4 regions of the Effusibacillus consociatus genome follow, and region 4 is predicted to be linked to each of the others. Evidence: riboswitches for the same ligand, from Rfam matches in the RefSeq annotation. Region 4 holds a riboswitch; each other region holds the start of a gene.
The links. A riboswitch is a leader RNA that binds a small molecule or an ion and turns the genes downstream of it on or off. The one in region 4 is predicted to bind S-adenosylmethionine.
Positions count from the first base shown of each region.

Region 1: it holds a riboswitch for S-adenosylmethionine, as region 4 does, so the genes downstream of both, metX (homoserine O-acetyltransferase MetX) here and ACFO8Q_RS16045 (trans-sulfuration enzyme family protein) in region 4, are expected to answer to the same signal.
Region 2: it holds a riboswitch for S-adenosylmethionine, as region 4 does, so the genes downstream of both, ACFO8Q_RS20200 (methionine ABC transporter ATP-binding protein) here and ACFO8Q_RS16045 (trans-sulfuration enzyme family protein) in region 4, are expected to answer to the same signal.
Region 3: it holds a riboswitch for S-adenosylmethionine, as region 4 does, so the genes downstream of both, metH (methionine synthase) here and ACFO8Q_RS16045 (trans-sulfuration enzyme family protein) in region 4, are expected to answer to the same signal.

Region 1 is NZ_JBHSHC010000065.1:2,756-10,856, forward strand. It holds gene ACFO8Q_RS08970 (aspartate kinase) at 86-1,324, shown strand; SAM riboswitch class I at 1,407-1,530, shown strand; gene metX (homoserine O-acetyltransferase MetX) at 1,660-2,766, shown strand; gene ACFO8Q_RS08980 (homoserine dehydrogenase) at 2,763-4,118, shown strand; gene ACFO8Q_RS08985 (succinate dehydrogenase cytochrome b558 subunit) at 4,508-5,122, shown strand; gene sdhA (succinate dehydrogenase flavoprotein subunit) at 5,140-6,897, shown strand; gene sdhB (succinate dehydrogenase iron-sulfur subunit) at 6,894-7,646, shown strand; gene ACFO8Q_RS09000 (chemotaxis protein CheX) at 7,865-8,101, shown strand, end outside.
Region 2 is NZ_JBHSHC010000142.1:14,253-22,353, forward strand. It holds gene ACFO8Q_RS20185 (ketol-acid reductoisomerase) at 1-465, shown strand, start outside; gene ACFO8Q_RS20190 (2-isopropylmalate synthase) at 562-2,130, shown strand; gene ACFO8Q_RS20195 (PilZ domain-containing protein) at 2,360-2,740, shown strand; SAM riboswitch class I at 2,904-3,019, shown strand; gene ACFO8Q_RS20200 (methionine ABC transporter ATP-binding protein) at 3,090-4,103, shown strand; gene ACFO8Q_RS20205 (methionine ABC transporter permease) at 4,104-4,769, shown strand; gene ACFO8Q_RS20210 (MetQ/NlpA family ABC transporter substrate-binding protein) at 4,844-5,671, shown strand; gene ACFO8Q_RS20215 (RNA polymerase sigma factor) at 5,748-6,338, opposite strand; gene crcB (fluoride efflux transporter CrcB) at 6,481-6,822, opposite strand; gene crcB (fluoride efflux transporter CrcB) at 6,861-7,280, opposite strand; gene safA (SafA/ExsA family spore coat assembly protein) at 7,429-8,101, shown strand, end outside.
Region 3 is NZ_JBHSHC010000044.1:49,649-57,749, forward strand. It holds gene metH (methionine synthase) at 274-3,735, opposite strand; SAM riboswitch class I at 3,803-3,904, opposite strand; gene ACFO8Q_RS06750 (trans-sulfuration enzyme family protein) at 3,978-5,135, opposite strand; gene ACFO8Q_RS06755 (hypothetical protein) at 5,196-5,372, opposite strand; gene ACFO8Q_RS06760 (GlsB/YeaQ/YmgE family stress response membrane protein) at 5,630-5,884, opposite strand; gene ACFO8Q_RS06765 (aromatic amino acid hydroxylase) at 6,033-7,808, opposite strand; gene ACFO8Q_RS06770 (DUF3054 domain-containing protein) at 8,052-8,101, opposite strand, start outside.
Region 4 is NZ_JBHSHC010000112.1:212,100-220,200, forward strand. It holds gene ACFO8Q_RS16025 (adaptor protein MecA) at 1-139, shown strand, start outside; gene ACFO8Q_RS16030 (DUF441 domain-containing protein) at 178-630, opposite strand; gene comA (phosphosulfolactate synthase) at 704-1,537, opposite strand; gene ACFO8Q_RS16040 (MFS transporter) at 1,651-2,943, opposite strand; SAM riboswitch class I at 3,088-3,195, shown strand; gene ACFO8Q_RS16045 (trans-sulfuration enzyme family protein) at 3,266-4,426, shown strand; gene ACFO8Q_RS16050 (trans-sulfuration enzyme family protein) at 4,423-5,562, shown strand; gene ACFO8Q_RS16055 (hypothetical protein) at 5,593-5,748, shown strand; gene ACFO8Q_RS16060 (Glu/Leu/Phe/Val family dehydrogenase) at 5,844-7,115, shown strand; gene ACFO8Q_RS16065 (asparaginase) at 7,171-8,101, opposite strand, start outside.

The DNA.
Region 1 (8,101 bases), on a different contig from region 4:
CGCTTTTTGCTTTGACCTTAGCATGATCGGCGAGTTATCGATAAAACTAAACAACAAGATGATATGACAGATTGGAGTGGAGAGTGTGGCATTAACCGTTCAAAAGTTTGGGGGAAGTTCTGTTGCAAGTCCCGAGCACATTCAACGAGTCGCCCGACGTGTAGCGGATACTGTGGATCAAGGGAATTCCTGCGTTGTGGTCGTATCTGCAATGGGGGACACGACTGATGATTTGATCGATCTTGCATGCAAGGTGTCCTCGAAACGGCCTGCCCGTGAAATGGATATGCTTTTGACAACAGGAGAACAGATTTCCATCGCATTGTTGGCGATGGCTTTGCAGGACCTTGGAAAAGACAGTGTATCGTTTACCGGATGGCAAGCCGGAATTCGTACGGAAGCGGTGCACAGCAAAGCGAGAATTACCGACATGGATCCGTCAAGAATTTTCGCCGAGTTGGAAGAAGGGAAAATTGTCGTGGTTGCCGGCTTCCAGGGGGTTTCTGAAGACGGAGACATTACGACACTTGGTCGCGGTGGTTCGGATACAACCGCAGTCGCGTTAGCAGCTGCTCTGAAAGCGGACTTATGCGAGATTTACACCGATGTAGAGGGTGTGTACTCAACCGATCCGCGCGTTGTAAAGTTTGCTCGCAAGATTCCTGAAATCTCGTATGACGAGATGCTGGAGTTGGCCAACCTGGGGGCGGCAGTACTTCATCCGCGTGCAGTTGAATATGCGAAACAATACAACGTACCGTTAATGGTTCGTTCCAGTTTTAAATCAAATCCGGGAACACTCGTGAAAGAGGAGGCACTTATGGAAAAAGGGATTATTGTACGAGGTATCGCACATGATTTGAACGTGGCCAAGGTAGCGCTTGTTGGCGTGCCAAACCGAAATGACAACCTGCAGGCTGTGTTCCAGACGCTTGCGAAAGAAAATATTAACGTCGATATTATCGTACAAAGCGTTGTCCATAATGATCGCAGCGACATTTCGTTTACCGTGGCGAAGGACGATTTGCACCGTACAATTGAAGTTCTGACCCAACTGAAAACTCGTCTTGGCGCCAATGAAATCGTTTGTGAGGAAGAACTGGCGAAAGTGTCGATTGTAGGAGCGGGAATGATCAGCAATCCGGGCGTGGCTGCTCAGATGTTCCAGGTTCTCTCGGAGAACGGAATGTTCATTAAGATGGTGAGCACGTCCGAAATCAAAGTGTCCTGTGTTATCGACGCTTCCGATGTTCATAAAGCGGTTCGGGTACTGCATACCGCGTTCGGTCTTGATGCCGTAGAGGCGGCTGCTGTGGCAAAATAACAGTCGGTCAAATATTCTTGACGATTGATTATCCCCGTGATAAACTCTTTTCAACGATTCAAGTGAATAGTGCGTGATGAAACTCTTATCCAGAGTGGCGGAGGGACTGGCCCGATGAAGCCCGGCAACCGGAATCCTGCACCTTTTTTCAGGTGGGATTCTTGGTGCCAATTCCTGCAGAATCATTTGATTCTGATAGATAAGAGGCGGCGATCGATTTATGTGACCCCCTCTTAGTTGAGTGGGGTCTTTCGTTTTTTCTCCGACGATTGCCGTCTTTTGAATGGGAGTCAATCCTGGCGTCACTTTTCCATAGGTGAGGTGTGAGCGAGCGCATGGCGGTACGAATTGAAGACGTGGTACGAAAAGAATATAAGCTGCCCGATCTGGTACTTCAGAGTGGGCGGGAATTAACAGATGCAACGCTTGTCTACGAGACATTCGGCACGTTGAATTCTGCCAAAGACAATGCGATTTTGGTCTGCCATGCATTGACCGGAGATTCCCATGCGGGGTCTACGGCAGGCTACCCCGGTTGGTGGGACGGACTTATCGGACCGGGAAAAGCGCTTGATACCAATCGCTATTTTGTTATTTGTGCAAATGTGCTGGGCGGGTGTTCCGGCTCGACTGGCCCGGGATCGATCAATCCGCTTGATGGCCGTCCCTATGGCATGCGTTTCCCGATAGTCACCATTCGCGATATGGTGCAAGCGCAATATCATTTGGTCAAAAGCCTGGAAATCGACCGTCTGTATGCTGTCATTGGGGGATCCATGGGAGGAATGCAGGTTTTCGAATGGGCGGTAACCTACCCGGAAATGATGGAAACGTATATTCCGATCGCCACGTGCGGCCGATTTTCTGCAATGGGAATCTCCTTTAACAATGTCGCGCGACAGGCAATTTATAATGACCCGGCTTGGTGCAACGGGAATTATTACGGAAGAACATTTCCGCAAAAAGGTCTCAATCTTGCCCGGCGGCTCGGAATGATTACGTATCGAAGCTTTGAGTTGTACGAGGAGCGGTTCGGACACTCCATGGTTCCAATCGACGATCCGTTTGTTATGGAATCCGAGTTTCAGGTGGAAAAGTACTTAAACTACCAAGGTGATAAATTGGTTCAAAGATTCGATGCCAATTCGTACCTTTATCTGCTGAAATCGATGGATTTGCACGATGTATCGCGCGGACGCGGAAGCTATTCACATGTGTTGGACCGAATTAACGCCCGCGGGTTGATGATTGGAATTGATTCCGACTTTTTATTCCCTGCCGGTGAACTTCTGGACACTGCCGAATTGCTGCGGGCAAAGGGAAAAGAAGTCGTCTACCGTGAGATGAAGACCATTCACGGGCATGATGCGTTTTTGATCGAGTTTGAAATCATGAACGAATGGGTAGGGGAGTTTTTGGAAAACGGAGGGAAAACAAAATGAACAGACAACAGAGAACGGTGCGGGTGGGCCTCCTGGGTTTGGGAACCGTAGGATCGGGAGTTTTGAAAGCGTTAAGCCAAAACGGGGAATCGATTGCGGAGCGAACGGGCTGCAGGATTGAGATCCCGTATATTTTGGTGCGAAATCCAGAGAAAAAACGAAATGTGGAAGTGGCCCGGGAACAGATCATCACGGATCCGGATCTGATTCTTACCTCTCCGGATATTCCAATCATTATTGAAGTGATGGGAGGACTGGAACCTGCCCGTACCATTATTTTAAAGTCTTTGCGGTCGGGAAAGCATGTAATCACCGCGAATAAGGAACTGCTTGCAAAGCACGGGGCAGAGCTGCTGCAAACGGCGGAAGAAGCGGGAGTTCAACTTTTGTTTGAAGCGAGTGTGGCGGGAGGAATCCCTGTGATTCGCTTTCTCCAAGGATATTTAACCGCCAATCGTGTCCAGGAAGTATCCGGGATTCTCAACGGAACGACAAACTATATTCTCACGAAAATGGAACAAACGGGGCAATCTTTTGGTGAAGTCTTGGTGCAGGCGCAGGAACTTGGATACGCGGAAGCGGATCCTACAAGCGACGTGGAAGGTTTTGATGCGGCTTATAAGCTGGCAATCCTGACCAATCTCGCGTTTGATGTAAAGGTTCCCGTCCATGATATACCGAGAGAAGGAATTACCCGCCTTCAGCCTTTAGATTTGCAGTGGGCCCGCGAGTTTGGTTATGTTATTAAACTGCTCGGGCGCTCTCGCAGAACGGAGCAGGGAATTGAGCTGTCCGTCGGACCTCGATTGCTGCCGCTGACCCATCCGCTCGCGCGGGTGAATGATGTTTTTAATGCAGTAATGATTTCGAGTGATGTGGTGGGAGACCTGACTTTCATCGGAAAAGGGGCCGGGGAATATCCAACGGCGAGTGCGGTGTTGGAGGATTTAATGGCTCTTCTGCAAAACTCGGGAAATGTCCTGAGGTCTTCCAGTTGGAATACCCCGCTGCAGCAGTTTGAGGGGCGGACAGAAGTTCAAAACAATTTGGTGCGCTTGGACTGTACACGAGAATCAGCGGCTCAAACGGAGCAAGTGTTTACCCACTTTGTCGAAAAATTGGGAGGAGCGATTCTAAAGAAAGTTCGAGCATCCCACGGGCAGGAAGTTGTTCTTGGATATGTGACAGCCGGTGTTTCCGGGTATGTGATCGAGGAGTTCTTAAAGCAGCAAATTGCCGATTCTTTCTCTCAGCTTGTGATTCCATGCCTTGCGGAAGGCGAAGCGAACGTTGGACACGAATTGTCCCAAAACTCAAAGGAAAGTGAATTATTCATGCCTCAAAGCGTTTGATTTTGGGAAAAATACTCTTGTAATATTCTTGACACATTATTGATAAAGTGCGACAATTTTCGATAGAGTGAATGGCTATTCAGAGAAGCTTCTAAGCAGCACGCTTCCAAAGAAATGCGTGTGCGGAGGAAGTTTTTCCGACTGTCGGAAAGAATAAGATGTGGTTACTAAAGATACCACGTTTTATTCTTTCCTGGGCAGACAGGAAAGAACGGTAACCGAGGGGATCGGTTACCCTTCTTTTCGTAATCAACTTTATCTGTTTTTTTACATAAAGGGGGCGCAAAAAAAAAACTACAAAGAGAGAAGTCTCACCAGCATGTGAAAGAAAGCGCATGCAGTAGGACGGACGCCTGAAAGGCGATTCTAGAAGGGAGGACCAGACTCAAGTGGCACAACAACAAAAAGATTTTTGGTTTCGACGTCTGCATTCTTTGACAGGAGTATTGCCTGTAGGTCTTTTCTTGGTTTTTCACCTGTTTACCAATGCGAAAGCAACGAAAGGCGCGGAGCATTATAACGAAGCGGTATTGGGAATCCAAGGCTTGCCGTTTTTGGGGGTAATCGAGTTTTTATTTATCTTTTTACCGCTTTTGTACCACGGTGTTTACGGTATGTACATCGCAATGACTTCCGGATATAACAGTGGACAGTTTTCTTGGTTCCGCAACCAGATGTTTGTCTGGCAGCGCATCACAGGGGTTATTACATTTATCTTTGTCGTGTGGCATTTGTGGACAACCCGTTTCAGCGGTGAGAATCCTGATTTCAACATGGTCTCGCTTCTGATTGCAGACCCGATCGCTTTCTGGTTTATGATTATCGGAGTAGTAGCAGCGGCATTCCACTTTGCAAACGGTCTTTGGGGCTTCCTGATCCATTGGGGAGTAACGATAGGTCCTCGCTCACAGCGTATGTCCGCATATGTAATGGGCGGCATATGGCTAGCTATTTCATTTCTGGGAGTAAGCGCTCTCTGGGCGTTTAAGTATCCTGGGGCGTAAAGGGAGGGGACTGAATCATGAGTCAACGTATTATTGTTGTTGGTGGCGGATTGGCCGGCCTCATGGCCACAATCAAATCTGCCGAAGCCGGTATTCCTGTAGATTTATTTTCGCTTGTTCCTGTTAAGCGTTCCCACTCTGTGTGCGCACAAGGCGGTATTAACGGAGCGGTGAACACCAAAGGCGAGGGAGACTCTCCTTGGGAACACTTTGACGATACGATTTACGGCGGGGACTTCCTTGCGAACCAGCCTCCGGTAAAAGCAATGTGTGAAGCGGCACCAGGAATCATCCATTTGCTGGATCGGATGGGGGTTATGTTTAACCGTACACCGGAAGGCTTGCTGGACTTCCGACGTTTCGGTGGTACGAAACATCACCGTACAGCCTTTGCGGGCGCTACGACAGGTCAACAGCTTCTCTATGCGTTGGACGAGCAGGTCCGTCGTTTTGAAGCGGCCGGATTGGTGCAGAAATATGAAGGCTGGGAGTTCTTGTCGATCGTTCAGGACGATGAAGGCACTTGCCGCGGGATTGTTGCGCAGGATCTTCGTTCGATGGAAATTCACAGCTTTGTCGGTGATGCTGTAATTCTTGCGACTGGCGGCCCTGGCTTGATTTTCGGCCGCACTACAAACTCCATTATCAACACAGGAACTGCCGCTTCTGCCGTATATCAGCAGGGAGCTTATTATGCAAACGGTGAGTTTATCCAAATTCATCCGACTGCGATTCCCGGTGACGATAAATTGCGCCTGATGTCCGAATCGGCGCGTGGTGAAGGCGGACGGGTCTGGACCTATAAAGACGGAAAACCCTGGTATTTCCTTGAAGAAAAATACCCCGCATATGGAAACCTTGTTCCGCGTGATATCGCAACTCGTGAAATTTTCCACGTTTGTGTGGATTTGGGACTTGGCATCAACGGGGAAAACATGGTGTATCTGGATGTTTCCCATATTCCGAAAGAAGTGCTAAATGTCAAGTTGGGCGGTATTTTGGAAATTTATGAGAAATTTGTTGGTGACGACCCGCGTAAAGTTCCGATGCGCATTTTCCCTGCCGTTCACTATTCAATGGGCGGTCTCTGGGTGGATTATGATCAGCAAACCAACATTAAGGGTCTCTTTGCTGCAGGTGAATGTGACTATTCACAACATGGTGCGAACCGGTTGGGCGCAAACTCGCTGCTATCTTCGATTTTTGGCGGAATGGTGGCCGGACCGAACGCTGTTAAGTACATCAAGGGCTTGAAGAAAGCTTCCGGCGATGTTGCGCAGCATTACTTTGAAACAGAACGCAAGAAACGTGAGCAGCAGTACGAGGATATTCTGAAGATGGAAGGGAACGAAAACCCATACCAAATTCATCGTGAGCTCGGTGAATGGATGAACAACAACGTAACAGTTGTTCGTCACAATGACCGTCTGCAGAAAACGGACGAAAAGATTCTTGAACTGATGGAACGCTACAAGCGGATTGGTATGGCGGATACTTCCCGTTGGGAAAATATGATGGCACCTTTCACCCGTCAATTGTGGAACATGCTGGAACTTGCCCGGGTAATAACGATTGGCGCTCTCAACCGGAACGAATCGCGCGGGGCACACTATAAGCCTGAATTCCCGGAACGTGATGATGAGAACTGGTTGAAAACGACAATGGCTAAGTGGACCTCGGATGGACCTGCTTTTCACTACGAAGACGTGGATACCTCTCTGATCAAGCCACGCTTGCGCAACTACAGTGTGGATAAGGAGGCGACCAAATCATGAGCGAACAAAAAATGGTTCATCTGATTATTGAACGTCAGGATACACACAATGGAAAGTCATATACGGAAGAGTTCAAAGTGCCGCTTCGTCCCGGCATGAACGTGATTGCCGCTTTGATGGAAATCCAGAGAAATCCCGTAAATGCAAAAGGGGAAAAAGTGGCCCCGGTTTCCTGGGAATCAAACTGTTTGGAAGAAATTTGCGGGGCCTGTATGATGGTCATTAACGGTAAGCCGCGTCAGGCATGTACCGCTTTGATTGAGAAGCTGGAACAGCCCATCCGTCTGAAGCCGGCTCGCACATTCCCGGTACTTCGCGACCTGGTGGTAGACCGTTCCCGCATGTTTGAAGCTTTAAAGCGGGTAAAAGCATGGGTTCCGATCGACGGTACCTATGATTTGGGACCTGGCCCGCGCATGGCAGAACGGGATCGTCAATGGGCGTATGAGCTTTCAAAATGCTTCACCTGCGGTGCTTGTGTGGAAGCATGTCCGAACGTAAATGAGAAAACAAGCTTTATCGGGCCTTTCGCCATCTCGCAAGCTCGTCTTTTTAACACCCACCCGACCGGTTCGATGCATTCTCATGAACGTATCGAAGCTCTGATGGGTGAAGGCGGAATTCATGAATGCGGGAACTCGCAAAACTGTGTGCAGGTATGTCCGAAAAACATTCCGCTCACAACTTCGATCGCAGCAATGAATGCGGCCACGAACCGCTATGCTCTGACCAACTGGCTGCGCAAATAAAAATTCTTGATCAACATAAAAAGCCTTTCACACTTGTGGTGAAAGGCTTTTTATCTGTTTTCCGGGAACTGCGGAGCTTTGACCTTTCCACCAATGGAGGATGACTTTTGGGACTTAAGGCTCAATTTTTGTAAAAATGTGTCGGAATAAATGATCTGGGTGTATAATTTATTTTAACTGTTTAACGACATTAATGTGCACGTGAGGGGTGTGTTTCTTTGGGAGTACAGATTATCAATCCTTTTATGCAATCGGCAAAAAATGTCCTTGAGCAAATGACGAGCATTCCAGCCGTGCCAGGGACCATTTCGCCAAGTCACACAGAGCTTCACGATTCGCACTTGTGGATATTGATTGATTTGAAAGGTGAGGTGGACGGCAGCGTAGCCTTTGGATTTGTTCCTGATACGGCGCTTAAGATTGCCTCTGCCATGATGGGCGGCTTTCATTTGGAG
Region 2 (8,101 bases), on a different contig from region 4:
TTTGAAACAACCTTCCGTGAGGAAACCGAAACAGACCTGTTCGGTGAACAGGCTGTACTCTGCGGGGGCGCTACTGCACTGGTGAAAGCCGGTTTTGAAACCCTGGTGGAAGCGGGATATCGTCCGGAAATTGCATACTTTGAGTGTTTGCACGAACTGAAACTGATTGTAGATCTTATGTATGAGGGCGGCATGGCAAGAATGCGCTACTCGATTTCCGATACGGCGGAGTTTGGTGATTATGTCACTGGTCCCCGGATCGTAACCGAAGAAACAAAGAAAGAGATGCGTAAAGTCCTGGAAGAAATCCAACGCGGTGAATTTGCAAAGAAATGGATTCTTGAAAATCAGGCAGGTCGTCCTTTCTACACCGCCGTTAAGAACAAGGAAGCTGAGCACCCGATTGAACAAGTGGGCAAACAGCTCCGTGAAATGATGAGTTGGATCAACAAGCCATCTAACTAAAAGGAACCCCCATCAAAAGTGGTGCCAAGTGCAGCGCTTTGATGGGGACTTATAAAAAATGGGAATCGAAAGACAAAAAATTAAGGAGGGAGATTTATGCGCAAGATTGAGATATTTGACACCACTCTTCGCGATGGGGAACAATCCCCTGGTGTGAGTCTGACACAAGAAGAAAAACTGGAGATTGCCCGTCAGCTGGCTCGACTTGGTGTCAATATCATTGAGGCTGGTTTCGCGGCTTCCTCCAAAGGAGATTTTGAATCGGTACAACGAATTGCAAATGAAGTTCGAGGGGTCAGCATCTGCTCCTTGGCACGTTCCACAGAGAAGGATATCGATCAGGCGTATCAAGCGCTAAAAGGAGCGGAGCATCCACGAATTCATGTGTTTCTGGCAACTTCTCCGATTCATATGCAGCACAAATTGCGGATGACACCGGAGCAAGTGTTGGAGCAAGCGGAATTCGCTGTTAAGTTGGCACGCAAATATGTACCCGATGTTGAGTTTTCTGCTGAAGATGCGGGACGTTCCGATCTCGATTTTCTTGTAAAAGTGGCTGAAGTTGCTGCGAAATGGGGAGCATCGGTGTTCAACATTCCGGATACGGTCGGGTATTTGACACCGGATGAATATGGACAGATATTCAAGTACATCCGTGACCACGCATCAGGTGCGGATAAATTGAAATTGTCGGCTCATTGTCATGATGATCTTGGAATGGCGGTTGCCAATTCGTTGGCTGCCATTTTGGCAGGGGCTGATCAGATCGAAGGCGCGATTAACGGAATCGGTGAACGGGCGGGTAATGCGGCGATCGAGGAAGTAGTGTTGGCTCTTGCTACTCGACCAACTATTTACCAGGCCACAACCAGCCTGGATCTTTCCCAGATTGCCCGTACCAGCCGATTGGTATCGAAACTGACCGGTATGGTCGTGCAGCCAAATAAAGCGATTGTCGGTGCCAATGCGTTTGCTCATGAGTCCGGTATTCACCAGGACGGAATGTTGAAAGAGAAATCCACTTATGAAATCATTCGTCCGGAAACCGTGGGAATGGCAGATACGAAGCTTGTTCTGGGTAAGCATTCGGGCCGCCATGCATTCAAAGACCATATCGCGTCCCTCGGGTACGATCTTGATGGTGAGGCTTTGAACACAGTATTCCGCAAGTTTAAAGATCTTTGTGACAAGAAGAAGTATGTAACGGACGAGGACATTCTGTCCCTGCTCCTGGAATACGAAGTTGATACTTCCAAGCTTTCGTATCGTTTAGAATTCATGCAGGTATCCTGCGGTACACACGGCGTTCCGACAGCAACCGTTGGGTTAATCGATGACGAACAAGGTCTGCTGCAGGAAGCGGCTGTTGGAAACGGGGCGTTCGATGCGATCTCCCGTGCAATTGATCGGATTACCGGGGAACAGGTGGAACTGCTCCATTACCAGATCGACTCGGTAACTGGGGGACAGGACGCTCTCGCGGAAGTGAGAATTCAAATTCGGCAAGGTGAGATTGTCAGCAATGGGCGAGCCACTTCTACGGACACGCTGGAAGCGGGTGCCCGGGCCTATCTGGATGCTGTTAACCGATTAATTATGAAACGCATGGATACTTTCGGCAAAGATTATCGACGGATGAAAGAGAAGGCTGATCTCCACGCCTAAGAAGATTTTTGCTACCAAAGTCCTATCTGCATCCCAAGCGCTTTCCCCTTCTGCGGAAAGTGCTTGTTTGTTTTTTAAAGGGACCCCTTGTCCAATCAAAGAAATTAAAAATAGGACTGAAGTACCTAGAGTCGTCGAACCTCTCTGTTATAAATTATTAACACCATTTACAGGTGCAATTGAAGAATTTGGTATTGGGGTTTCGGGGGAATACGGGGAGGACACGAGTATGCAGCAGAGGGAATTTTATCGTCTGAATATCACCGCTTTTTGTTCGCTTCGTTTGCGTAAATTGGGGGCGAAGCAGCTGCCTTTCGGGGATGAGTTCGAGGTGGAAATTCAAAATATTTCGGGTGGCGGGCTTTGCTTCCTGACGGATCGCGATTTGCCCATCAGCGAAGTTTTGGTATGGCAATTTCAGATTGATATTCCGAATCATGAAATCAACGTTTACGGTCAACTAGTTTGGAAACAAGCAGAAACGGAAGAGATGTTTCTGTATGGAGTAAAATTCCTTTTCTTCAAAGAAGATGAGCAAAGGAATCTGATCTCAAAAATTAATACTCTCCAAATACGTCGTAAGCAAGCGGAAAAGTACGCAGCATGGTAATCGAAATATTTTCCTGAAAAATCCTGCAAATTAATTTTTAATAATTGCGGGATTTTTGATTTTTTTGTTTCATTTTTTTGTATTGACTTTATCTTTCTGGGTACGATATACTCGTTCTTGTATTTTTAAAATGATAAATTGAATACAAATGATTTGGAAATTCTTCTTATCAAGAGAGGCGGAGGGACAGGCCCAATGAAGCCCGGCAACCGGCTCATCCTAATGATGGGTGTCGCGGTGCCAATTCCTACAAGATCGTTTGATCTTGACAGATGAGGAGGGGCGCTGGATACAACAACCCTTTTTCATTCTGTGAAAAGGGTTTTTTTATTGAACGGAGGTGAAACGGATGATTCTGCTGCAAAATCTTTATAAAGATTATCAGGTGAATGGGAAACTGGTTCCTGCTTTGCGCGGAATCGATCTTTCGATAGAAAAGGGAGAAATTTTCGGTGTGATCGGCCATTCCGGGGCGGGAAAGAGTACACTGATTCGCTGTATCAATCTGTTGGAGCGTCCGACTTCCGGGAGCGTAGTCGTGGATGGTGTGGATCTGACGGCTTTGGAAGATCGGAAGCTGCAGGAACAGCGCCGACAAATCGGCATGATTTTTCAACATTTTAACCTGCTTTCATCTGCCACTGTCGCGGAGAATGTGGCGTTCCCGTTGAAACTTGCCAAACGGCCCAAGGCGGAGATCGAGCGCAAGGTATCGGAGCTGCTGTCTCTGGTCGGTTTGGAAGGACATCGGAACAAATATCCGGCTCAATTGTCCGGAGGGCAAAAACAGCGTGTCGGAATTGCGAGAGCATTGGCAAACGATCCTAAGGTGCTGCTGTGTGATGAAGCGACATCTGCGCTTGATCCGCAAATAACCAACTCGATTCTTGCCTTGCTGCGAGATATTAACAGGAAACTCGGCATCACTATTGTATTGATCACACACGAAATGCATGTGATCCGTTCGATTTGTGACGGGGTCGGAGTGATTGACGGAGGGAGAATTGTTGAGTCAGGAAAGGTCGTCGATGTATTTTTGAAACCTCAGCACCCGACAACGCGGGAATTTGTCGAGCAAGTGGCTGACTCGGTGGAACTGAGAGAAACGGTGGCACACGAAAAATCTTCCGGTGACCGAATCATTGTCCGCATCACTTTCCTGGGCGAGCAGACTTACCGGCCGATTTTATTCCAAACCATGATGGAAACCGGTACTTCGTTCAATATCCTGCAAGGTACGATTTCCCGGATGAAAGATACACCCTACGGTCAACTGGTCGTGGAATTGGATGGCGACGCCCAACAAGTCAATTCGACCATTGAAGCATTGCGCCTGCGTGGGCTTGATGTGGAGGTGATCTAGTTGGAATTGACATTCGAAAATTTGGATTGGGCAGAGATTGGACAGGCAACCATCGATACGTTGATTATGCTGGGGCTCTCGGGATTCTTTACCGTTTTGATCGGGTTGCCGCTGGGAGTGTTCTTATTTTTAACTTCACGAGGACAGCTGCTTGAAAATCGGGTATTCTATTCAGTTACATCTTTTGTTGTAAATATCCTGCGATCGGTGCCGTTTATTATCCTGATGATCCTGCTAATCCCGTTCACCAAGCTGGTTGTAGGGACTTCAATCGGCGTGGAGGGTTCCATTCCGCCGCTTGTGATTGGCGCGGCCCCGTTTTTTGCCCGGTTGGTGGAAACTTCCCTGCGTGAAGTGGATCGCGGAGTCATTGAAGCGGCCCAATCAATGGGAGCCTCAAACTGGCACATTATTTGGAAAGTGCTGCTGCCTGAATCCCGCCCGGGCCTTATCGCGGGAATCACGATCACTACGGTGGCACTTGTCTCCTACACAGCCATGTCAGGGGTAATTGGTGGCGGAGGACTGGGAGATTTGGCCATTCGTTACGGATATCAACGCTTCCAGACAGATGTCATGATTGTCACGGTTCTGATCCTGCTTGTGTTGGTTCAGATCCTCCAAACATTCGGAGACAGATTGGTTCTTCGCTTCAGCAGAAAATAATCGCAGGCAAGGTCGCAAAACGATCTTTCCATAGAGAAAAAATGAATCGCAAAAATTGAAAGGGGAAACTGGAAATGAAAAAATGGCTTGTTCCTGTAGTATCACTTACGCTTGCATTCTCGTTGGCAGCGTGCGGCAAGAAAGAAACTGCACCGGCTCCTTCCGCCGGCGGCGAAAACAAAGAAGTTACTTTGAAGGTAGGAGCTACCGCAGTTCCTCATGCGGAAATTCTGAAGTTTGTCCAACCGAAACTGAAAGAACAAGGTGTGAACCTGGAAATTAAAGAATTCAACGATTATGTACAACCGAATGTACAAGTATTCGAAAAACAATTGGATGCAAACTTCTTCCAGCACGTTCCTTACCTCGAACAGGAAAACAAAGACCGCAAAATGAACCTTGTAAAAGTCACAGGGGTTCATATTGAGCCGTTCGGCGCATACTCAAAGAAAATCAAGAAAATCGATGATTTGAAAGAGGGCGCAACAGTAGCGATTCCAAACGATGCCACTAACGGGGGCCGTGCGCTTGCGTTGCTTGAGAAGAGCGGTGTAATCAAGCTGAAAGACGGAGTTGGCATTGCAGGAACTGTGAAAGACATCGTAGAAAACAAGAAAAACGTAAAGATTAAAGAACTGGAAGCTGCTATGCTGCCGAGGGTGCTCGGGGAAGTGGATCTTGCGTTGATTAACACCAACTACGCTCTTCAGGCACAACTCGTTCCGACCAAAGATGCGCTCGTGATTGAAGATAAGCAGTCGCCGTATGTGAACATTTTGGTTGCCCGTCCTGACAACAAAGATTCGGCCGCAATGAAAAAGCTTGCAGCCGCTTTAAACACTTCGGAAGTGAAGAAATTCATTGAAGACAAGTATCAGGGTGCGGTCGTACCGGCGTTTTAATTAAATAGTGCGTTTAAACGATTGGGACTGTTTTTCGCAGTCCCTTTTTTGATGGACTTGAATCAGTTCGTCGAACTCAGGATTCAAGGGATTTGTCACTGAAATCACCGCCTCCCCCTTCTGCCAGTTTTGTTACCTTTACTTTTAATTCCAGCTTGGCTCTGTGAATTCGTGATTTTACTGCCCACGGGGAAGTCTCCAGGGCTTCTGCAATTTCTTCATCCTTTAGGCCAAGATGATACTTTAGCATAAGTACCTGCTTGTATTCGGGCCTCAATTCAGAGATGCACTGCCTGAGCATATCGGTCACGAATCTTGCTTCCACAATCTCCTCCACAGGAGAACCAAAATCAGGGATTGAATTCTCATTCTCTATAAAGGCGTCATCAATTGCCAAATCGTTTCGTTTTTTTGCCTTTCGGAGGAAGTCCAAAGCGGTTTTGGATGCAATCGCCCCCAACCAGGCACCCATTTTTTCTCCGTCTTTCAGAGTATGCATCTGTTTGAAAGCCTTAATAAACGTTTCCTGCACAATATCTTGGGCGAGATGAGGGTCTCGTGTCATGAAGTGGGCGGTTGTGTAGACGCGGGGGTAAAACATTTCAAATAACACTCGTTCAGACTCTCTATCTTGTTTCATTAGCTTGCTTAACAACCATTGTGCCATGTTCCATTCCCCCTCCCTTGTTGCCCCTGTCTATCAGAGGTATAAGGGATCTTCCGTAATTTGGATAATATCTAATGGTATTCGATGGGGGGACGGAAAATCCTTTACCGATTTCCATAATGGTTAAAAACTGGGATCCGCTTCATATATAAAGGCCCAGCCAGCATGCAACAAAGCCGGTCGCCACCGATGCAAGCACGTAAGATAGACCGCGTTCCCATTCTTTTGCCTGTAACATTTGAACCGTCTCATAGCCGAAAGTGGAAAAAGTGGTGAAAGCCCCAAGGAATCCGGTCCCCAGGAGTGACCACACGGAGGGGGCAGTCTGAAGATTTGCAAGAACCCCCATTAGGAAGGAGCCCGATGCGTTAACAAAAAAAGTGCCGATAGGCCAACGTATGGGCAGCTGTTTCATCAGCCAGATTCCGGCTTGCCATCTTACAATCGCTCCGAATGCTCCTCCGATTGCCACTAAGCTCCACATTTTCAGAACCTCCCGATTAAGAATACATCGAATCTTCATTAGCTTGGGGACCGGTTGCCTTTATCCGCCTCCTCGTTTGGCATTCGCCCGGACAGTTTGCGGGCAAGTACGGTCGCGGAATAGCATGCGGCAAGTCCTGCAGCCAAACTTGTTAGAACATACAAAAACCCGACAAGAACATGCCCGCCGTTCAGAAGAGTGAGAACCTCCAAAGAAAATGTGGAGAAAGTGGTAAAGCCGCCCAGCAACCCGGTGGCCAATCCCAGGCGAAGGGCGGCAGGGATTGTTCTATGTTCCGCCATTTGGTAGAAAAAACCGATGATGAAACAACCGGTTAGATTTGCTGCAAAAGTCGGCCACGGGAAGAGTGAGTCCGGCGGAGCCGGAAGAAACAGGGAGAGTGCATGGCGGCCCAAGGCCCCAATTGCGCCTCCGACAGCCACCGATAACAGATTCATTTTGCGTAACTCCTTTATAAAGCGGTTCTATTTGTAATTTATTATACCGGGATTCCCGACAGATGCCCAATTTTTTCATTTTCATGGCAAATGCCCGCCGGGCGCATATACTGCAAGTGATATTTGACTAAAAGGGGAGGACGCCGGGTTGAAAGTTCACGTGGTCCAAAAGGGAGATACATTATGGAAGATTGCCAAAATGCACGGGGTACCCTTAGCCTCTGTTATTGCAGCGAACCCTCAAATTGCCGATCCGGATAAAATTAATGTCGGAATGAAAGTAAATGTTCCAACGGAGGGGGAAAACGTTGCAAGTCCAACTCCGGAAGTTACACCTGGTCTAGGTCACGCGGGGACACTGCCGGGTGCCGAGATGCCATTCGAACCAATTCCAATGCCGGAGGGGATGAACATGACCAAATATGTGGTCCAAAGCGGAGATACGCTGTGGAAGATCGCAAAGAAAACAGGCCATTCTCTTGCCAGTATTATTGCGGCCAACCCGCAAATCCCGAATCCCGATATGATCATGCCGGGACAAGTAATTAATATTCCGACCCATCATCATGGCGATATGACTGGAATGCCGGTGGGACCCGGGCTGAGTCCAAAAGAAATGATGACGATGCCAAAGGCAAAGATGACAGAAATAAAACCTATCAAAGCCGCACCAGTGCCGCCTGTACCTATGCCGCCTGCACCTATGATCCCGCCCGCCCCGATTCATCATGAAATCGATGTGACGATGCTTCACTATCATCCGCAATACCATGTAGAATTGAAGCCATATGCCAAAAAACATCACGTCACCAAGCCGATTC
Region 3 (8,101 bases), on a different contig from region 4:
CAAAAGCGTGCTGACAAATGATGCAGACCCAAAAACGAATCAGAAATATATCCCGTATCACAATATAAGTGGTACGGGATAGCTGTTTTTGTTCAAATTTGGTTACTGAATGGGGCAAAGATTTTCCGAAAATGACTTTTGGGACAGCCCCTTCGTATTAGGGGTCTGAACAGCTTTTTTTGAAAAAGCTCTGTTAAAGGATAATGTTGATTTTTAGGGGGGGAGCATTGGCCCTTCCTTCAATGGATTGCATTCACTCCACCGGAAACTTTCCTACTCAACATTAAAATATCTTGCTTCAGGATGAGCAAATACCATAGCCGACACAGACGCTTCCGGATCCATCATGCACCCTTCCGTCAGTTGGACGCCGATATCTTCCGGTTTCATTAACCGGAACAACTGCTGCTGATCGTCGAGATTTGGACAAGCGGGATAGCCGAACGATACGCGAATGCCCTGGTACCTTGCACCAAACCGTTCCTGCATCGTCATTTCCGCAGGATCGGGGAAGCCCCATACGTCACGCATGATATGGTGAATCCGTTCCGCGAACGCTTCCGCCAATTCCAATGCCAGCGCTTGAATCGCATGGGATCGGAGATAGTCGCCTTTGTCCTTCCACTCATTGGCGATCTCTCGAACCCCTTTCCCTGCTGTTACCACAAGGAACCCGACATAATCCATCACACCGCTTTCGACCGGCTTCAGAAAATCGGCCAGGCACAGATACGGAGCTTGCTGCTGCCGCGGGAACGAGAATTTCTCGACAACCTTCGTATGATCCTGCGGATCATAGATGAGAATGTCATTTCCCGAAGATTGTGCGGGGAAGAACCGGTACATGCCCTGAGCCTGAATGACTCCCTTGTCTTTGGCTTCCTGCAGAAGCTGATTGATCACTTCCATCAGTTCGGTTGTCTTCGGATCTCCTTCTTCCAGCAGCTTCTCAACGTTCCCTTTCACTCCAAGGTGTTTCCCCAGCAACATGCGCAGGTTGATATACGGCTGCAGGAAAGAAATCGGATAATCCCGCAAAACGTGACGTTCCAGATCAGGCGGGAGTAAGACCGGTACATTGCGGTCAACAGTAGAACGTTTTTCTTCCGCTGCGTCCTGGACCACCGTGCCCGCTGTGCCCTTACCCGATTCCATCACATACGAATTTTGAACCTCGCGCAGTTCCTGCACAAGAGCTTTCCTTTGTTTTTCATCACTGAGCCGGTTCGCCAAATCCAGCCCGTCCATCGCATCTTTGGCGTAAAGCACCAGACCGTCATACTCCGGCGCAATCCTTGTATGGGTAAACTTCCGGGTTAAGGCAGCTCCGCCTACAAGGATCGGCACATCGACTCCTGCCTCCCGCAAATCCTGGGCGGTGGTCACCATCTGCTGGGCCGATTTCACCAACAGACCGGAGAGGCCAATTGCATCCGGTTTCTCCTGTCGGTAGGCGGCAATTAGCTGTTCCGGCGGAACTTTAATTCCGAGATTGACTACCTGGTACCCATTGTTGGACAGGATGATCTCCACCAGATTTTTGCCGATGTCGTGTACATCCCCTTTAACGGTTGCCAGCAGGATCTTGCCTTTAACGGCAGACTCGGATCGCTCCATAAAAGGTTCCAGATAGGCAACGGCCGCTTTCATCACTTCGGCGCTCTGCAGCACTTCCGCCACAATTAACTCGTTGTCGTTAAACAATCGGCCGACCTCTTCCATGCCTTTCATCAGCGGGCCGTTTATAATATCCAGCGGCGGATATTTGGCAAGTGCTTCCTTCAGGTCGTCAATTAACCCTTCTTTCGTACCTTCCACTACATAGTTGGCCAATCTCTCTTCCAGTGTGAGATTGGAAACTTCCTTCACCTTCGTAACTTTCTTTTCGCGGTAGAAAGCAGTGAACTCTGCAAGCGTGGCATCATTCGTATTAAAAAGAAGCTCCTCTGCCATCCGCCGTTCCTCGTCCGGAATCGACGCATAGCGTTCCAACTTCTCCGTGTTAACAATGGCGTAATCAAGCCCGGCTTTGGTGCAATGATAGAGGAACACGGCGTTCAGCACTTCGCGGCCTGTCGGCGGCAAGCCGAACGACACGTTCGACACGCCCAAAATGGTACCGCACTGAGGATACTCTTGTTTAATGAGACGAATCCCTTCTACCGTTTCAAGTGCGGAACCGATATATTGCTCATCTCCGGTACCGACAGGGAACACCAGCGGATCGAAGATAATATCCTGCGGGTTCACACCATACTTGTTCACCAGCAGATCATAGGAACGTTTGGCAACCTCCAGTTTACGTTCCCGTGTTACTGCCATCCCCTGCTCGTCGATAGTTCCGACAACAACCGCAGCCCCATATTTCGTGATAAGCGGAGCAACTTCCTCGAAACGTTCTTCCCCGTCTTCCAGGTTAATTGAGTTGATGATCGCTTTTCCCTGTGAATGCTTCAATCCCAGCTCAATCACTTTGGAATCGGTGGAATCGATCATCAGGGGCACTTTTACCTTTTTGACCACATAGTGCAGGAACTTCTCCATGTCCCCATACTCGTCCCGATCCGGATCCGCCAAGCAGATGTCGATCACATGAGCTCCCTTTTTCACTTGGGCTCGCGCAATTTCAGACGCGTCCTCATACAGCCCCTCTGCTATGAGAGTCCGAAACTTCTTCGATCCGATGACGTTCGTCCGTTCTCCCACCATCAGCGGACGATTGTCCGGCTCCAGGTACACGGTTTCGATCCCGGAAACTGCCGGGAGATGGCCCTCTGCAGCGTGACGCGGCTTATAGTCTTTTAATGCTTCTGCGAGTGCATGGATATGTTCCGGTGTCGTACCGCAGCAGCCCCCCGCAATATTCAACCAGCCTTGTTCTGCGAATCCGGCCATTTTTTTCGCAAGTGCTTGCGGGGATTCGTGGTAATGACCGTTCTCGTCCGGCAGTCCCGCATTCGGATAACAGCTGACCCCGCACTGAGCCAATTCTGACAGAGTACGCAAATGGTCACGCATGAACTCAGGGCCGGTTGCACAGTTCAACCCGACAGTGATCGGTTTCAAATGTTCGAGGGAAATATAGAACGATTCGATGTTCTGACCGGCCAATGTCGTACCCATTGGTTCAATGGTGCCGGATAACATCAGCGGAAGTTCCACACCGAGTTCGTCAAACGCTTTTTTAATTCCAAGGCTGCCCGCTTTCACATTGAGTGTGTCCTGTGCCGTTTCAAGCAGCAGGACGTCCACGCCGCCCTGTATCAATGCCTTCGCCTGCAGGTAATAATCTTCCGTCAGTTCCTCAAAAGTGGTTCCCCCTGTGACCGACAGCGTTTTTGTAGTGGGACCCATTGCACCCGCCACAAAACGAGGCCATTCGGGAGTAGACCATTTTCGTACTGCATCGACCGCCAGCTTCGCGGCAGCCAGGTTGATTTCATCCGCCCGGTCCTGCAGGTTATACTCTGCCAGTACCAGTCGGGTAGAGCCAAACGTATTCGTCTCAATGATGTCGGCCCCTGCTTCCAGATACTTCTCATGGATCGCTTGGATCACATCAGGACGTGTGAGGTTGAGGTACTCGTTGCAGCCCTCGTATTCTTCCCCGCCAAAATCTTCCGCAGTCAGATTTGCCTGCTGGATCATGGTCCCCATCGCCCCGTCGAGGATGAGAATTTTCTTCTTTAGTTGTTCCAAGATTGGATGTTGAATCTTGTTCGCTGACGTGCTCATGCTGGTTCCCCCTGTCTATAACAAAGCCCTCTCCAGAATGAGAGGGCTGATCGCTTCAAGTCCGCTCCTCCTATCTTCCAGAACGCTTTCTGCTGGAATTAGCACCGTGTGATCGCACCGGTTGCTGTGGTTTCATCGGGCCAGTTCCCTCCGCCACTCTGGATAGAAGTATGAAAATATTTTAATTTTTATTTAGTTTGCATGAAATAGTGAATGCTGTCAAGATGATTTATGCGGATTTATTACTCCAAAGCCATGTCCAGATCCTGCCATATATCTTCCACATCTTCGATCCCAACGGAAAATCGCACAAGCCCATCCCAAACTCCCGCTTTCTCCCGCTCTTCTTTCGGAATAATGGCGTGGGTCATGGAAGCCGGATGCTGAATCAGTGTACCGACATCCCCCAGTGAAACGGCCAGGGTACACAGTTTCACCGAATTCATGAGCTTGACGCCCGCTTCATATCCTCCCTTTAAGACAAAAGAAATCATCGCTCCCGGTCCCTTCATCTGCTTTTCCATGATCGCTTTGTCTTCAAATCCCGCCAATCCCGGAAAAAACACCTGAGCGACGGCATCGTGCTTTTCCAAACGCTCCGCCAAGACTTGTGCATTGAGTTGGGCACGATCCATCCGAATGTGCAATGTGCGCATCCCTTGAGAAAGAAGCCATGCATCCATCGGAGACATGACGGCCCCCATATTTTTCTGCACTTCTTTCCGCATCGGATCAATAATATCCTTTCTGGCCACCACCAGGCCGCCAATCAGATATCCATGACCGGACAGGTATTTGGTTGCGCTGTGCACCACAATATCAATTCCATGCAAAATCGGATTTTGCAAGTACGGGGACAGAAACGTGTTATCGACAACGGTCAGGATCCGTTTTTGCTTGGCCAAATCCGCCACACTGCTCAAATCAACCAGGGACAGAGTGGGATTTGAAGGCGTTTCGAAGTAAATCACTCTTGTTCGTTCTGTGATGTGGGGCTCCAGATCTTCTGCTGTTTTGAATGGGACAAACGTTACGTCGATTCCAAACTTTTTTACCGTTGTAGTAAGAAACGCATGAGTTGCCCCGTATAATGCAGTGTGGGCAATTACGTGATCTCCTGCCTGCAGAATCCCAAGGAGACAGCCTGTAATGGCCGCCATTCCTGATGAAAAAGCGAGACAACCTTCACCGAATTCAAGTTCCGCCACTTTCTCTTCCAACTCACGAACGGTCGGGTTTCCCAGACGTGTATACATGAACCCGGGGTCTTCCCCCGCAAAACGTTGGGCTCCCACTTCCGCATTTTCAAATACAAAAGTCGAAGTCATATAGATAGGTGGAATATGGGATCCATAGCCGGGATCTTTCTTGACTTTGACAAGTTTGGATGCATACTTCATTCAGTCGCTGCCCCCTTTTGTTCTCCCCTTTTGCCTTTCCCTATATTCTATCCTTCCCATTTATCCCTGGTACAAAGAATTAACCGCACGCCGGATTTGGCCCAAGCCCTGTTCCAAAATCAGACGGGGGCAAGCGATATTCATCCGCATAAACCCTTCACCGCCGAGTCCAAAACCGCGTCCTTCATTCATCGCCACTTTTGCTTTTTCAAGCATAAAACGAGGCAGTTCTTTCAAGGTTCGGCCACATGGGGAGATCGTCGCTCACACCAAAACGTTTTTCAAGTTCGTCCCACTTTTCGGAAGCTGTGTTCCTCCGGTTTATCACTTGATCGGAATCATACTTCATCAACGTTCCCTCCAGTTGATTTGTAATAAATCTATGTTATCGTAAATTCCAAAGAAATACAGCCGATGTCCCGGCGTAAACCGCTGTGAAATTGCATAGAAAAAGGCTTCCGCCGGGGAAGCCTGTTCGGTCAAACGTCCAATCTTTATGTTCGATTTCGCACAGCTCGCATAATAAATGCGACAAGCAAAGACACAACTATCGCTCCAATTAGAGCCGGCACAATGTAAAATCCGCCTATCACCGGACCCCATTGCCCCAACAACAGACCGCCAAGCCAGGCGCCAACGAAACCTGCAATTATATTCCCAATTACTCCTCCCGGGACGTCTCGTCCGCTGATCAGTCCTGCCAACCAGCCAATCACTCCACCGATGACAAGTGTCCATAACAGAGCCATGATTTTTCCTCCTAGTCAAATCGTGAATGGAATTCAACCCTTATTCGCTCTTTTTAAGGGTTGGATACTTATTGTTTTTCAGTTTGATTTTCTTTATGCAAAATTTTATGCATAAGAAAAGCATGCATTATCTGCATGCCGTTTGTTTCTACTTGAGCAACGCCAATCCGTTCTCGATAAGCTGCTGCAATTCCCCATTGGCCTTCATCAATCCTTCCAACTCCTCGCGGAGCCGTGCCTGCCGTTGCGGCAGAATGTTTCGTGCAGAAAGAATTTCGAGCATTTCGAGTCGGAGCAACCACTCTTCCGGGCAGTGGGTGTTTCCCTGAAGTTCAACAGAAGAAATAATTTCGTCAATTTCCGACTCAGACAGAGAACTTCCGCCTTCCAGGCACTGCCGAAGATCTCGTATGGCCTGGTATAAAGTGTTTCGTCGCTGTTCCTTTTCATCCATCTCCATTCGTCTGGAAGTCAACTTGGACGGATGATGGGTGCCTGTTTCAAAACGCTCCTTATCTGCAGCGCCCGGGTAGGCGGAAACAATTGCGGCGCCGACTGCCATATCGTATGGCCCCCATTCCGATTGGAAAAGCGTCTTCCCTTTGTAAGTGACCGTAGAATCGTCAAGGGTCAGCAAGAGGATGGAACCGGATTCCCGAATGATTGAGTTTACAATACCCTCCACCTTTACACCTGAAGCAAACTGTAACGTCACATTGCGTCCTGTCACCACTCCAATACTTTCCAGTTGTTCGTCAGTAAACTGTTCGAGCGGAGTGTCGATGCCTTTCAGCAGCCCAATCGGTGAGCCAAATCCCTCATGATGATAGGCTTTTCCGTGTCCGGGCAGTTCCATGTTGTTAAAAGCCAAAGCGGTTGGCCCAGTTGTTTTGAGGTATATCGCTTCTCCGGTTTCATCCAGTTCCAATTCTGTTACTGTTCCGCTTACCTGTATGCCGGAACTGTACACCACTGTTGCCGTATTTGCTGATTCAAGCGCTTTCTGCAGGCTGTAGGTACCACCAATTTTAAACGCCAATTTTTGGCCCAATTCATGCACCGCTTCAATCAGTTGATCAAAATCTTTGCATACAAACAGCTGCGGCTGCGGCTTGGTGATATCATAACTGGTCTGAATGCAAGCCTCCAGGCTGAATAGGATTTTCTTAACATCGTCCTGCAGGCAGCTGATGCTTTCACCCACAGAAGATAACAAACCGGCTCCATACAGTAACGGATCATGCAGTTCTCCGATCAATCCGTATTCAACGGTCCACCAATATAAGCGGGACACCATGGCCGCTTCGGAAGTTACTGTTACCGCTTTCACAGCGCGTTCCAGATTCTCCTCGGCCTCCTTGATTTGATCAGTCGTCGCAGTCGGATCTTCTTTTACAATCGATAAAAGGCGAATTGCTTCATACACCTCATGGTCCTCTTTTGACGAAAACGCTTTGGCCCCGACTTCCCCTATTTGCTGCAAATAAGAGCGATATTTTTCATCCAGGATGATTGGGGCATGTCCGGCGGCCTCATGGATAATGTCCGGTGCAGGCGTATAGGCCACATGATCGATTGTGCGGATGTCAGCGGCAATTGCCAAAATACGGTGTGCCTGGAAATCCATAAACGCTTCCGGCGGAATAAAACCGTCAACCGTAACCGCTCCCCATCCGATCCGGGACAAACGCTCATTCATATACTCGATGTCCGGAATGGTCTCTACGCCAATTCCGGATTCCCGCAGCCCGTTTAAGTACGCCTTATGCGCTTTTTTCCCAAGGAAAAATCTGTTTTGGCGCATTACATATCGCCATACCGCCTGATTGACAGCCGTGTAATTCTCATAGTGCTGTTCCACCACAAACTGTCGAAGATGGGACGGAACCGACACAAGAGAGTTTTTCGGTTCTTGAAGACTCATTGTAGACCTCCCAAAATGACTTTTCATTTTTTGTATTATATCTATTCATGCTATTCTGGTTTCCACTTTGATCCTGTCCCACTTCTTCGCATTTCCGGAGTAAAGGAAACTGATTGGTAACCAAGCCCCCGGATCGGGTGAACAGACTTCCACTCGACAAGTGTAGTTCGCTATCCGATTCGAAAAAACCTTCTCCCAATTTCTCCATATTAAAAAAGTGCCCCAGGTGAAGGAGCACATCTCTTACGCATTGCGGCGTTTGTTTACCCAAACATAGATCGTACGCCAGAGAA
Region 4 (8,101 bases):
GGAAGACTCCGATGCTTTGTGGGCGCTGCTGTATGAATATGGAACAATGTCCAATGTAACGTTAGCGGTGCTCGAAGAGTACGGCAAATTGATCATCAAAGACACAGCGATCGAGACGCTGAACCAGTATTTCGCATAATAACAAGCAAAGAAGACGGGAGCCGATCCCGTCTTCTTTTATCGGAACAAAAAATAAATTTTCATCAACAAAGCGGCTATTGCGGCACCCATAAGCGGTCCGACGGGTATTCCTTTCATGAAGGCAATCCCGATGATGGATCCTATAACAAGCCCCAGCATCAACTGAGGCTCCATACGGAGCATAATGAGCCCTTGCCCGTTTAGATAGGTTGCTACAATTCCTCCGAATAATGCAAACAATCCGGAGGTAGTGAAAAATGTACCCCATAATTCCTTCGTTTGAATTTTTCCGTTCACAAGCGGTACCAACACTGCGATCATCAAAAACAACAATCCTATTTCAAGTCCGCGTCTCTCTAAAGCGGGAAAGAATCTTTGCAAATTGGACAGTTTCAAGATCAGCAGGACACTTGCGGCTGTAGCAAGAATGCTTGCCCTTCCCACGATGCCTACGATAATCAACAAAACGAGGACAATTTCACCGGCCATAAGCCCCACCCCTTGTATCAATCCATACAAATATATGGACAAGAAAGGGGGCATATGCGAATCAAATTCCGATTCACTCAACAATCATCACGGGAGGATACAAAGGGTTGTTCGTTAACCGGAGAGTATCGCTGCGAAGCCCCCGCCGCAAACATTCGACGGAAATAATTTCCGATGGGGCGAGATTTCCCAGGTTCACATTGGAGCCGAATCTCGAAATCAGTTCCTCCTGCTGAGATTTTAAAGGTGCTTCCCAGATTAATGAGTCGATCGACTTGAGTTGTTCGAGAAGCTGGTCAACATCATCTTTCCTGATCGAACCGTTCGCTTCATACACACCTACGGATTTGCCGGACTCGCGTCCTTCTATAATCACCTTAAACGCGCCTGCTTCGAGATCCTGTTCAATCGTTTCCAATTGTTCTTCGATTGGCAAGTGTACATTCGTTTCTTTCTTTCCTACTTCACTCAGAACCACGAATCCCATGTTTCTGGCCTCTTGAATCAGTTCCCGGCGAAGTTTTCTGTCAAGAGTGATGGTTCCATCAGAAATTTCAATGGCTGAAAATCCAATTTTTTTGGCGCTTCGCATAAATTCCTGCCAACACCCCTGCAGCACTGCTGCCTCAAGGAGAGTACCGCCCGGATAGATTTGAATGTCGTGTTCGCGCAATATGTTAATTTTATTTTGCAGTATGGATTTCGAGTACAGCATGGCGGTTCCAAAGCCTAGTTTCAGGAAATCGATATAGGGGCCGGCCATTTCTACAAGATCCAATGTTTCACGAATTCCTAGTCCCTTGTCAATCAGCATACTTAAACCGCAAGTTCGTGGTTTGGAAAAACGGCCGGGCAGCGGATCACTTATAATCGTATTCCACGGTCTTTGCGGTAAAAATTCGGTCATGATCAAAAAACTCCTTTCCCCTCGTGCAAGTCAAATTCCTTAAGGGTTTGGTAACCTTGACACAACAATGGAAACTGGGCTCCAATATCGTATGCGAAAAACGGGCGTGGGTGTTAAGCCCGTGCTTTTCTTTTTGCCAGAAGTTTTCGGAGGGTTTCGAAGGGAAGAGTGCCGGGTGCTGGCGGGGATGGGGCATCGTTGCCGGGAACACGGATAAGCCAGGTGGATAACGCTGTGGAAAGAAGGGCGAGACCTGCTACCGAAAGAAACATTGCAGCAGTTGAAAGTCCCATTAACCAGGTAAAAACAGGCGGACCAATAGCGACTCCGAGAAATCTGACCGATCCGTAAAAAGAGGTAACGATCCCACGTTCCTCCATACTCACGGCAGAGGTGATCAGCATATTTAAACAGGGCAATACCAGACCGGTTCCGATTCCGCTGATCACAAGCAGGGCCAGCAGCAGGTAAGTATTTCTGACAAAGGAACCGGAACCCAGGGAAACGGCGACGAGGATCATCCCGACGATAATCAGCGTCTTCATTAACCCTTTTTTCTTTTTAATGTTGGATCCGGTGATATAAGAGCTCAAGGACATCGCGAGCAAAGGAATTGCTAATATTCCGCCCTTCAACAGTCCATCAATTTTGTATGTTTCTTCCAAAATCTGAGACAAGTAAAAGAGAACCCCAAACAGAATGAAAAGCGAGCTTGCACCCGCAAAGTAAGCTGTGAGCAGCCATTTCCATTCCCGCTTAAAAATTTTTTTTAGTGATTGTAAGTATTCCGGTATTTTTTGACTTTCTCCCGTTTTCTTCGGTTCCTTTATGAAATACCAGATTGCAAGCGCTGCCGGAATACATAAAACAGGGAAAGCCAAAAAGGCGCCGTACCAAACAATCATTGCAATCAATACACCTAAAATCGGACTCAGGACTTTACCCAGCCCGTTGGAAGCCTCTATTAATCCAAGGGCTTGACTGCGGGCACCTCCTTTGAAAATATCTCCCGCCAGAGCCATCGCAATCGGTGCCGTTCCGGCAGCACCAATCCCCTGCAGAACTCGACCAGCCATGATGATTGCATAGGGCTTCGCCAGCATGAAAGCTGCCAGGCCGGATATGAGACCACCAAGAGCATACAAAAGTAATGCGGGAATAATCACGATCTTGCGGTTAAACCGATCCGAAAGGAAACCGGCCAGAGGGATTATGATTCCCGCCGGAACCGAAAACAGTGTGATAACCAAACTTGCTTGAAATTTGGATATATCAAGCTGTTCCTGCATAGTCGGCAGAATGGGGATCAGCATCGAATTGCCCAACACCATGATAAGCGGAACGCTTCCGAGAGCGATGAGCGGCAGAACCGAAACTTTGGAACTGGTAGAGGTTGATTGCGCCATTCCGTTCAGTCCTTTCCTCAGTGTACAAGTAGTGTATCCATGAATCAGACTCCGATTGCAGGCAGTTGTTGTTAATCCACTCTTGACGAGCTGGCCCAAAGGTTGTACAGTGTATCCAAGAACCAAAGAACTGAATTATTTTGACTCTTATCCAGAGCTGGCGGAGGGACTGGCCCGATGAAGCCCGGCAACCTGAATCTTGTTTAAGATTTGTGGTGCTAATTCCTGCAGGTAGTACCTGACAGATAAGAGGAGGACTTCGGAAATTCACAAGGTCTTTCTCTTTAGAGAAAGGCCTTTTTTAAGTCAGGAGGAGATCACGATGAAAATTGAGACACGTTTGGCGCAAGCAGGGAATCGTCAAGATCCGCGCACAGGAGCAGTATCACTGCCGATTCATCATTCCACCACATTTTCTCATCCCGCTTTGGGGCAAAGTACAGGTTTCGATTATACACGAACTTTAAACCCGACGCGAAAAGTGCTGGAGGATACGATTGCCGACTTGGAGAACGGCACCAGAGGGTTTGCGTTTGCTTCCGGGATGGCTGCAATCGGCTGTTTGTTTGAAATATTTGAGCCCGGGGATCATTTGATTGCATCCAATGACTTGTACGGTGGTACGTATCGATTGTTGGAACAAATTTTGCGAAGAAAAGGCATCACCACCACCTATCTGGATTCCGGGGACTTGGCGGCTGTGGAAGCGGCTGTGCAGCCGAACACGAAAGCGATTTTTATCGAGACTCCGACCAATCCGACAATGAAGATCACTGATATAAAGGGCTGTGCCGCCATTGCGAAAAAATACGGTCTGCTGACGATTGTGGACAATACGTTTATGACCCCTTATTTCCAGCGTCCGCTGGACCTTGGCGCAGATATCGTACTTCACTCGGGAACCAAATATCTTGGTGGTCATAACGACGTGTTGTGTGGATTAATCGTGGTTAAGGATGAAGAACTGGGCGAGAAATTATTCTTTTTGCAAAACTCGATTGGGGCAGTGTTGGGACCGCAAGATTGCTGGTTGATGATTCGTGGGATGAAAACTTTGGCTCTTCGGATGGAGAAACACCAGGAGAATGCCCAGCTGGTTGCAGCATGGCTCGTTAAGCACCCGCAGGTAACAAAGGTGTATTTTCCGGGCCTAACCGATCATGAAGGCAAAGAGGTTCATGAAAAACAAGCTGCAGGATACAGCGGCATGCTGTCATTTGAAGTGGCAGACGAAAATATGATCGAGCCGATTTTGGCAAGTGTGAAAATGATTACTTTTGCCGAAAGTCTTGGGGGCGTGGAATCGTTAATCACCTATCCGGCAAGACAGACCCATTTTGATATTCCGAAAGAAGTACGGGAGGCTTATGGAGTAACAGACAGACTTCTGCGCTTTTCGGTTGGTATTGAACACTACCAGGATATCATTGAGGATCTGGCTCAAGCTTTAGAGGCGGCCAAGGTTGGGGCGGTGTCAAAATGAAATTTCAGACGAAAGCTCTTCATACCGGGGTAGAGGTCGATCCGATAACCGGCGCCTCCAGTGTTCCGATCTACCAAGCTTCTACCTTTCATCAGGAGGAATTTGATTCAACCCAGGAGTTCGATTACGCCCGTTCGGGTAATCCTACCCGAAAAGCGCTGGAACATATTATCGCGGAACTCGAAGGAGCAAACTACGGGTTTGCGTTTGCATCCGGCATGGCTGCAATCACGGGAGTATTGCTGACCTTGTCCTCCGGATCGCATGTTGTTGCTTGTGAAGACATTTACGGCGGAAGTTTTCGGGCGCTGACCCGTGTGTTTTCCCGTTTGGGGATTCAAACTGCTTTTGTGGATGCTTCCGACTTGGACAAAATTGATTCTGCGATCCGCCCTGAGACAAAAATGCTTCTTTTAGAAACGCCTTCAAATCCAACCCTGAAGATTATTGATTTAAAGGGAGCAGCCGAAATCGCAAAAAGAAAAGGGGTTATCACAGTTGTTGATAATACTTTCATGTCCCCTTTCTTGCAGCGGCCTCACGAATCAGGCATTGATGTGGTGGTTCATTCAGGGACCAAATTTTTGGGAGGTCACTCTGACGTTGTTGCGGGACTCGTCACCGTTCGGGATGAGGCGTTAGCCAAAGAAATTTATTTAATCCAGAATGGCTTCGGAGGAGTACTCGGGCCGCAGGATTGTTGGCTGCTCATGCGAGGCATTAAAACCCTCCCCGTCAGGATGACCCAAAGTCAGCAAACAGCGGGAGTGCTTGCAAATTACCTGGCTGCCCACCCAAAAATCAAGAAAGTGTATTACCCGGGTCTGGATGAACACCCTGGCGGTAAAATCCATTTGCAGCAAGCGGACGGTCCTGGTGCGGTATTGTCATTTGAACTGGATGATGCCGAAGCGGTTCGCCGATTTGTAAAAGATTTGCAGCTTCCCATGTTTGCTGTAAGTCTTGGCGGCGTGGAATCCATATTGTCGTATCCGGTGAAAATGTCTCATGCCGCGATGCCTGAACCGGAACGTCTGATCAGAGGCATCAACGGAGGATTGCTTCGCTTTTCGGCAGGGCTGGAAAGTCCTGAAGACCTGATCGAGGATATAGAACAAGCTCTCAAGGGAATATAAAAGTACATCGACAAAAAGGGAGCTGTCCATATGAGACCGGAGTCAGAGGAAACATTGATTAAAGCGGATAACCCGGATGACTTGGAAGGAGCGATATCTGAATCCGCACAGGGAGACCCCGATACATTGGTGGAACAGGACAACCCGGATGATATAGAAATCCCAGATCCATCTTTGAAACATTGAACTTTTGGTCAAGACGTGCTTTCCTAAATGAATAGGGTCAGGTTATACTATCCTTGCATGTCTTCATTTGATTTGCTATTAAAGGTGGTTTAAGAATGAGTAACCGGACAAACACGAAAAATCAAGGAGAGTCATTAAACGTATTGACTCAGACCCAGATGGTGATTAAGGAAGCGTTAAACAAACTGGGGTACGGGGATGAAATGTACGAGCTTCTGAAAGAGCCGCTACGTGTTTTGACTGTTCGCATTCCGGTGCGTATGGACGATGGAACTACCCGCGTTTTCACCGGATATCGTGCGCAACACAACGATGCTGTAGGTCCGACAAAAGGAGGGATTCGGTTTCATCCGGATGTGACCGAAGACGAGGTTAAAGCCCTTGCTTTGTGGATGAGTTTGAAGTGCGGGATCGCACAACTGCCCTACGGCGGAGGAAAAGGGGGAATCATCTGTGATCCGCGGGAAATGTCATTCCGTGAGCTGGAACGGCTGAGTCGCGGATATGTACGTGCCATTTCCCAGGTCGTCGGACCTACCAAAGACATTCCGGCTCCTGACGTTTTTACGAATTCCCAGATCATGGCGTGGATGATGGACGAATATTCGAGAATCAGAGAATTTGATTCTCCGGGCTTTATCACCGGTAAACCTTTAGTCCTCGGTGGTTCCCTCGGCCGTGATGCAGCGACTGCACGCGGTGTGACCATCGCGATCCAAGAAGCCGCTAAGGTAAAGGGAATTGAATTAAAAGGGGCACGCGTTGTCGTTCAAGGTTTTGGCAATGCCGGAGGATATTTGGCCAAGTTTATGCATGACGCGGGTGCAATCGTGATTGGGATCTCAGATGCCTATGGCGGCTTGCACGATCCAAACGGCCTGGACATTGACTACTTGTTGGATCGTCGCGATTCTTTTGGCACTGTAACAAAACTTTATAAAAATACGATTTCAAATGAAGAGCTGCTTGAACTTGACTGTGATATTCTGGTTCCTGCAGCCATTGAAAACCAAATCACTTCAAAAAACGCTCCTCATATAAAAGCGAAAATTGTGGTGGAAGCAGCCAACGGTCCAACCACCTTCGAAGCAACAAAGATACTTACCGAGCGGGGAGTCTTGTTGGTTCCCGACGTATTGGGGAATGCCGGGGGCGTCATTGTTTCGTACTTTGAATGGGTGCAAAACAACCAGGGGTTGTATTGGACGGAGGATGAGGTTGACAGAAGACTCAAAGAAATTCTGGTCAAAGCGTTCAACACGATCTATGAAACTGCACGGGCTCGTAAAATTGATATGCGTTTGGCCGCTTATATGGTCGGGGTACGCCGAATGGCGGAAGCATGCCAATTGCGCGGTTGGGTGTAAGTAGAAACAGAGCAGGGCGCATGCTGATGCATGCGCCCTGCTCTGTTTTAAGGCTCTAATGTTCAAATGCTTTGCGTATTGACTCCAAATCTGAAGTGGACGACAGTAAAACCAGAAGTTTAATGCGGGCTTTTTGACCGTTAAGACCGTTCGAAAATATGGCCCCCAGATCGCGAAGGTGTTTTCCGCCCCCTTCGTATCCGTAAACATCCTGGACCATTCCATTGAAACAGCGTGAGACAAGTACAACGGGTACGCCCCTTTTTATTGCTTGTTGGATCCCGGGAACCACTTCGGGCGGGACGTTGCCTTGTCCCAATGCTTCGATAACGATTCCGGATATGCCATCTTCGAGCAGATGAAAAATCGGGCGGCTGTCCATTCCCAGAGCCATTTTGAGGAGGCCAACAGAACGGTTCATTCTCTCAACCGGATAATACTCATGCTCCAGGGGCATATGACGGAAATGAATCGATCTTTTATCCAATGTTCCTATCGGACCCACTTGTGGCGATTGAAAGGTTGCCACGTTACTGGTGTGCGTTTTGGTTACAAAGCGGGCCCCGTGAATCTCCTCGTTGAATACAACCAAGACCCCTTTTCCGTGTGCTTCTTCGCATGCGGCTGTCCTTACGGAATTCAACAGGTTCAAAGGACCGTCCGCACCAATTTCATTGGAGGATCTCATGGCTCCGGTTACAACCACAGGCTTGCCGGGGGGTAACTGAAGATCGAGAAAAAATGCTGTTTCTTCTAATGTATCGGTTCCGTGTGTAATGACCACCCCATCGATAGTCGGGTTTGAGATCAGGGTTCGCACTTTTTCGAGCAATTGCTCCAAATGTCGGAATGTAAGATGAGGACTCGGGAGATTAAATGCTTCTTCCATATCAACATCCGCATACTGCGAGACAGCGGGCAGGTAGGTTGACAACGTTTTAACCGTAACAGGCCGAACCGTTCCCGTTTCAAGGTCCTCATTCATG